Regions from separate parts of the Promicromonospora sp. NPDC090134 genome, predicted to be linked through region 1. Evidence: predicted binding sites of a transcription regulator. Region 1 holds the regulator's gene; the other holds the start of a gene.
The links. Region 1 encodes HrcA, which represses chaperone genes, less so after heat shock. Its sites were predicted from a motif close to TTNGCACTCGNNNNNNNCGAGTGCNAA; they were not measured.

Region 1 (3,399 bases):
CGGCGACCACGCGGCACAGAGCCTGGGCCTCGCGGCTCAGGTTCCAGTAGCGCAGCAGGAGGATGTCGCGCAGGGAGTCGGGCAGGTCGGTGCCGAGAAAACCGACCAGCTCCTCGACGTAGAAGGGGACGCCCTCGCTGCGGTCGGCCAGGTCGGCGAGCACCTCCGCGTCGAGGCCGGCGTCGAGCAGGTCCTGCGCCATCTCGTGGACCTCGGTCTCGCCCAGGCGGGCCAGGTCGAGGCGGGTGGTGAGGCGGGCCCGGTCGAGCTCGGCCATGACGGTGCGCAGGGGGTGCGCGCGTCCGACGTCGTCGCTGCGATAGGTGAGCAGCAGGAGCATGCCGCGGGGTGTGGTGCGGGCGAGGCGGAGGGCGACGGCGCGGGTGACGTCGTCGGACCAGTGCAGGTCCTCCATGACCACGACGACCGGCCGTTCGGCCGCGAGGCCGGTGAGGAGGTCGGCGAGGACCTCGGGGATGCGGTCCGCTCCGGCGTCGGACGCGGGGGCGACGAGCTGGGGCGCTATCGCGGACAGGGCACCGGCGGCGGGTCCGGCCGCGGCGACGACGGCGTCGGGGCTCGTTGCCCGGACGACTCCCTGCAGGAGGCCGGCGACGGCGGCGTAGGGGAGGGGCCCGGATCCTTCGTCGGCGCACTGACCGGTGACGACGGTGACGCCGTCGGCCCGGGAGGTGAGCTCGTCGAGCAGCCGGGTCTTGCCGATCCCGGCCTCGCCGGCGATCACCATGGTGCGGCTGCCGCCCGAGCGGACGTCGGCGAGAGCGGCCTCGAGCGCGCCGAGCTCGGGAGCTCGGCCCACCAGGCGGGCACGGGGGACCGGCATGGGCTCATCGTCCCATGCCGGTCCGTGGTCGTTCCGTTTCTTCTCGTCGGCCTGCCCGCCGCTTCCGGGGGCCTGCCCGGTGCCCGGCACGGTCGCCCTCCCCGCGGGATCAGGCGACGCGCGGCCGGACGGCGTCGGCCGCCCCGGCCCGGGCACCGCGCTCGGTGGTGCGCCGCGCGGCGGCCTGGCGGCGGGCCGCGTCCTTCTGCTCCCGGGCCACGCGGGTCCGCTCGTTGCGCTGGTCGGTCTCCTGCTCGTTGCGGTGGTACTCGGCGTAGTCCGAAAAACCGAACATGGTGGTTCCTCCCGGTGTCACCGCCGGCCCCTCGCCGGCAGTGATTCCAGGTTCGTCTGTGAGGTACGTCGCGCGGATCGGGCGGTCGCCGCATCTTTCCCGACGGGTTCGCGGTGCGGGGTGGGCGTGCCTAAGGCATCGCCCTATGCTCGGTGCTCAGCCCTCGGCGAACGGTAAGACATGCAGGTCAGCCGCGTGTTCGCCGGGGCGGGACGGCGTGGCCGGCCCGGGTGCGCGCGGCGCGCGGCGGGTCGGCGACCCGGCGGGTGGCGCGTGCCGCGTAGGATTGGCACTCGGTCGGTGAGAGTGCTGGAAGGCAGTGTCGGTGAGCGGGCCGGAACCCGGGTGCACGTCCCGGACGTTCTACCTGGGGACGGAGGTGAGCGCGGTGAGCGAGGAACGCAGACTCGATGTCCTGCGGGCCATCGTGGAGGACTATGTCCGCACACGGGAGCCCGTCGGTTCGCGCATCCTCACGGAGCGCCACCAGCTCGGCGTCTCCCCGGCCACGGTCCGCAACGACATGGCCGCCCTGGAGGAGGCCGGGCTCATCGCCCAGCCGCACACCTCGGCGGGGCGCATCCCCACCGACAAGGGCTACCGCCTCTTCGTGGACCAGCTCGCCGAGGTGCGGCCGCTGTCCGTCCCGCAGAAGCGGGCCATCGAGACCTTCTTGTCCGAGGCGGTCGACCTGGACGACGTCGTGGCCCGCGCCGGGCGGCTCATCGCCCAGCTCACCGGCCAGGTCGCCGTGGTGCAGTACCCGTCGCTGCGCCGGTCCGGGCTGCGGCACCTGGAGCTCGTGCCGACGGCCGAGGGGCGGCTCCTCGTCGTCGTCATCACGGACACCGGCCGGGTGGAGCAGCGCTTCCTCGACGTCCCGGTCGACCTGGACGACGGCACGCTCGGCGAGCTGCGCGCCCGCCTGAACGCGGCGACCGCCGGCCGCCGGCTCGCCGACCTCGGTGACGCGTTCGCCGGGGTCGCCGAGGCGATGCCGGCCGAGCACCGCCCGCTGGCGACGGCCGTGGCCGAGGTGGTCACGGCCGCGCTCGCCGAGGAGAGCGAGGAACGGATCGTGCTGACCGGCCAGGCCAACCTGGCACGTTCCGGCATGCGTTTCGAGCAGGGCCTGCGGCCCGTCCTGGAGGCGCTCGAGGAGCAGGTCGTCCTGCTCGGCCTCCTCACCGACATGACCGACGACGCCAAGGTGGCGGTGAGCATCGGGCACGAGAACCGGCTGGCGGGACTGGCGGAGACCTCCGTCGTCACGTCCGGCTACGGCTCGTCCGACGGCGACACCGTCGCGATCCTGAGCTCGATCGGCCCCACCCGAATGGACTATCCGGGCACCATCGCCGCGGTCCGCGCCGTCGCGCGCTACCTGTCGCGAGTGCTGCCCGGCTGACCCGAACTTCCACAAACCTCCCCACAAAGAGAGACCTGTGACCGACTACTACGAGATTCTCGGTGTTCCGCGCGACGCATCGCCCGAGCAGATCAAGAAGGCATACCGCAAGCTGGCCCGCGAGCTGCACCCGGACGTGGCCGGCGACGCGGGCGAGGACCGGTTCAAGGACGTCGCGCGCGCGTACGAGGTGCTGTCCAACCCCGACAAGCGCCAGCAGTACGACATGGGCGTCGACCCGACGTCGCCCGGCGGTGGCGCGGGCGGCGGGTTCGGCGCCGGGTTCGGGTTCCAGGACATCTTCGAGACCTTCTTCGGCGGCGGGCAGCCGACCGGGCCGGTCCCGCGCGCCCGGCGCGGCAACGACGCGCTCGTGCGCCTCGACCTCGACCTCGCCGAGGCCGTGTTCGGCGCCAAGCGCGAGATCCAGGTCGACACCGCGGTGGTCTGCAACACCTGCGGCGGCGACGGCGCGCGGCCGGGCACCCACGCCCGCACCTGCGACGTCTGCCAGGGCCGCGGCTCCGTGCAGCGCGTCGCCCGCTCGTTCCTCGGCCAGGTCATGACCAACCAGCCGTGCTCCGCCTGCGGCGGCTTCGGCACCGTGATCCCCGAGCCCTGCGCCGACTGCTCCGGCGAGGGCCGCGTGCGCTCGCGGCGCACCGTCGCGGTGAACGTGCCCGCCGGCGTCGACACCGGCACGCGCATCAAGCTCTCCGCGCAGGGCGAGGTGGGCCCCGGTGGCGGCCCCGCCGGCGACCTGTACGTGGAGATCCGCGAGCGCGCGCACGACACGTTCGTGCGGCGCGGCGACGAGCTGCACTGCACCCTCCAGGTGCCGATGACGGCGGC
Region 2 (3,399 bases), on a different contig from region 1:
CACGCGGTCGAGCGTGCGGCTGAGGTCCGCCCCGGCGTCGGCCACGGTCCGCCCGACCCCGGAGACCAGCTCGATGGTGTTCTTCATGAACTCGCCGGTGACGTGCGCGGTGTAGCCCGCGGGACCCTGCTGCTGGTTGCCGCCGCCGCGCGCGAGAGCCTCGAGCACCTCCGGACCTGCCTGGCACAGGTCGGCGGTGCCGGGCTCGACGAGCCCGATCTCCCACTCGAGGCCTACGGTCGATCGTGGGGATGCGCCGAAGCCGAGCCGTAGCGGCGAGCTCATACGGCTCCCAGCGGTTCGACGAGGAGTACCTGTTGGTTGCCTGCCACACGGGTGAGCACGATCGTCGCCTCCTCGGTTCCGGTGAGCACGAGCTGCTTGCGAAGTTGTTCAGGCACCACCGCGGTGCCCCGCTTCTTGATCGTGATGCGCCCGACGTTCCGGTCGCGGAGATAGGACTTGAGCCGCTTCAGGCCGAACGGCATGGTGTCGAGCACCCGGTACCCGGTCGCGATCGGAGCCTGCGCACCGGCGGCCTCGGCGGGCCGGGCCGGCGGCAGCGCGGCGGGGTCATCGGTCGTGACGTACGCGATGGTCGGGTCGACGAGGCGTCCGCCCAGCTCGGCGGCCGCCTCGCCCACGAGCCCGGCGCGGATCACCGCGCCGTCGGGCTCGTAGAGGTAGTGCCCGACGCCGCCGACGTCCGGCTGCGTGCCGTCGCCGCGCAGGGTGCGGCCGAGGGTGTGCTCCTTGCCGTCGTCGTCGGTGAAGGTGCGCAGCACGAGTGCCGAGCGGCCGGGGCCGTCGGGCGCGAGCGGGCCGAACCAGAGCCCGGCCTCGACCACGTCGCCGTTGACGGAGACCCACTGGGTCTCGGCGTCGTCGGGCAGGCCCTCGTGCGCGATGCCAGGACCCACCTTGATGCCGACGGCCGGCACCGACTCCCGCAGCGCCCAGACGGCGTCGAGCGGGGGCTCGTAGGCGCGCGGGTCGAAGATGCGGCTGCTGCGGCCGCCCCTGCCGCCGCGCACGCGCCGGGCGGGGTCGGCGTAGACGGCGTCGATGCCCTCGGCGCGCAGGTCGAGCGTGAGGCCGTCGGCGTGCCGCACCTCCGCCTCGGGGAAGTGGCGCAGGTTCCACTGCGCGATGGCGGCCGTGCACTCGTCGAGGTCGGTGGCGACGACGCGCAGCCCCGTCCCGGCGAAGGCGAGAGAGTCTGCGCCGATGCCGCAGGTGAGGTCGGCGAGGGCGGTCACGCCCGCGTCGAGGTACCGTCGGGCGTGCAGCGCCGCGACGACGAGCCGCGTCGCCTGCTCCAGACCGTCCGCGGTGAAGAGCATCCCGTCGGCGAAGTCACCGAACTTGGCCCGTGCCCGGGCGCGCAGCCGGGACTGGGTGACCACGGCGGCCGCGAGGTCCGCCGCCACGCCCTGGGAGCGCAGGGTAGTCACGGTCTTCATCGCGTCGCGCTCGTCGTACGGCGGAAGAGCCGCAAGCAGGGCCCAGCCGTCGGGGCTGAGGAGTTTGCTCAGAATCGCCGCATCCATGGGAAGATCTTTCCACGTTTGTCCAGGTCATGACGAGTGGCCGGACGCAACCTTTTCGTAGAGATGGCGAGATCTCGAAGTGCGGACGGCGCGTCGCGCGCCGGGCGTGTGAGGTGCTCCACGCGATTGGCACTCGCCTTGACCGAGTGCTAGCGCCGACCTAGATTTGGGGTTGTTCATCGCCGCGGATCCCGGTAACCGGGGCCTTCGGCGGAGGACCCAGACGTTCGTGCCCGCCGGCACCCGCGACGACGGCGGACCGTCGAACGTTCGAGCCCCTGAAGTCAACCATGCAGCTGATCACTCGATCCGCTCAACGAAAGAGGGAGGTCCGACGTGTCGGTCCCCATCAAGCCGCTCGAGGACCGGATCGTCGTCAAGGCTCTCGAAGCCGAGACCACGACCGCTTCCGGCCTGGTCATCCCGGACACCGCCAAGGAGAAGCCCCAGGAGGGCGAGGTTCTGGCCGTGGGCCAGGGCCGCATCGACGACAACGGCAACCGTGTGCCGCTGGACGTCGCCGTCGGTGACAAGGTGATCTACTCCAAGTACGGCGGCACCGAGGTCAAGTACGCGGGCGAGGAGTACCTGGTGCTCTCGACCCGCGACGTCCTCGCGGTGGTCGTGGGCTGATTCCAGCCCGCGCCAGATAGGCGAAGGCCCCGCACCAGATCGGTGCGGGGCCTTCGTCTTGTCCGGAGACCGTTGTGGCCACTACTGGTTACCGCTTCGGCGTCGAAGCGGCCATGCGTTCGAAGCGGGCGTCCATCAGAAGCGGGCGTGCGGCAGAAGCGCGTCACGCCGCACGCGTCAGAAGTTGTGCACCCGGGGTCAGGCGGAGACGGACTTGCCGGCGAGGATCGCCGACCGCTCGTCCTCGCTGAGCCCGCCCCACACGCCGTACGGCTCGCGCACGCGGAGCGACTGCTCGCGGCACTGCATCATCACGGGGCAGGAGCGGCAGATCGCCTTGGCGGCCTCGGCGCGCCGCCGGCGGGTCGATCCACGCTCACCCTCGGGGTGGAAGAAGAGGGTGTCGTCCGCGTCGCGGCACGCGCCCTGGTACTGCCATTCCCACAGTTCCATCACCGGACCGGGAAGCCTCGAGATCTCCGTCATGGCGAACAACTTACAAGTTGTGCAGAAGTTGTTCAAGGGGCAGTTTCGCGTCATCGGGTTCAATCGGGTCAACGAGAAGCAGGTCGGCACTGACCGGATTTGTATGATTGTGAACCGAAATCCACCGAGATCGGCGGCACGCCGGGTTTCGCAGTGGCGCGGAGAGGGCCGGGTCGGCAGAATCGAGTCCATGACTTCTTCGCGACCCGCCCAGAACTCGGGCGGGTCACGTGCATCCAGCCCCGGACTGGCTGTCGCCGCCGTTGCCCGGCGCCTCGGGGTCGCTCCCGCGACCCTGCGCACGTGGGACCGCCGCTACGGCCTCGGGCCCTCGGGCCGCACCGCCGGATCGCACCGCCGCTACACGCCGGACGACGTCGCCCGGCTCCTGGTGATGCGCCGACTGACCCTGGAGGGCGTGGCGCCGGTGGACGCCGCCCGCGCCGCCGTCGAGGCGGGGGATGCCGAGCTCGAGGTCGCCACCCGCACCGCCCCGGCGCTGCCCGCGGTCCAGGTCGAGGGCGGGGCGGACGCCGACGAGCACGACTTCGCGGAGCGGTTCGTCGGCACCGTCGAGGTTCCGGCCGGCCCCGAGGACGAGGCCGCCCCGGCGGACACGACGCCGCCCGGCTCCGGGGACGAGGCCGACGACCCCGCCCCGGCGTCCGGCGACGAGCGGACCGAGGAGCCTCGTGGCCGTGCGCGCCTGCGTGCGCTGCCCGGCGGCGCG

Region 2: groES (co-chaperone GroES) is a predicted target of HrcA. The motif match lies at 1,677-1,703, and genes of this name have one in related genera.

What each region holds. Positions count from the first base shown of each region.
Region 1 covers NZ_JBIVCZ010000020.1:32,106-35,504, reverse strand. The annotation lists gene ACIPN7_RS29655 (AAA family ATPase) at 1-844, opposite strand, end outside; gene ACIPN7_RS29650 (hypothetical protein) at 954-1,139, opposite strand; gene hrcA (heat-inducible transcriptional repressor HrcA) at 1,528-2,547, shown strand; gene dnaJ (molecular chaperone DnaJ) at 2,585-3,399, shown strand, end outside.
Region 2 covers NZ_JBIVCZ010000001.1:1,180,813-1,184,211, forward strand. The annotation lists gene ACIPN7_RS05185 (glutamate--cysteine ligase) at 1-285, opposite strand, end outside; gene ACIPN7_RS05190 (SAM-dependent methyltransferase) at 282-1,550, opposite strand; gene groES (co-chaperone GroES) at 1,887-2,183, shown strand; gene ACIPN7_RS05200 (WhiB family transcriptional regulator) at 2,382-2,669, opposite strand; gene ACIPN7_RS05205 (MerR family transcriptional regulator) at 2,860-3,399, shown strand, end outside.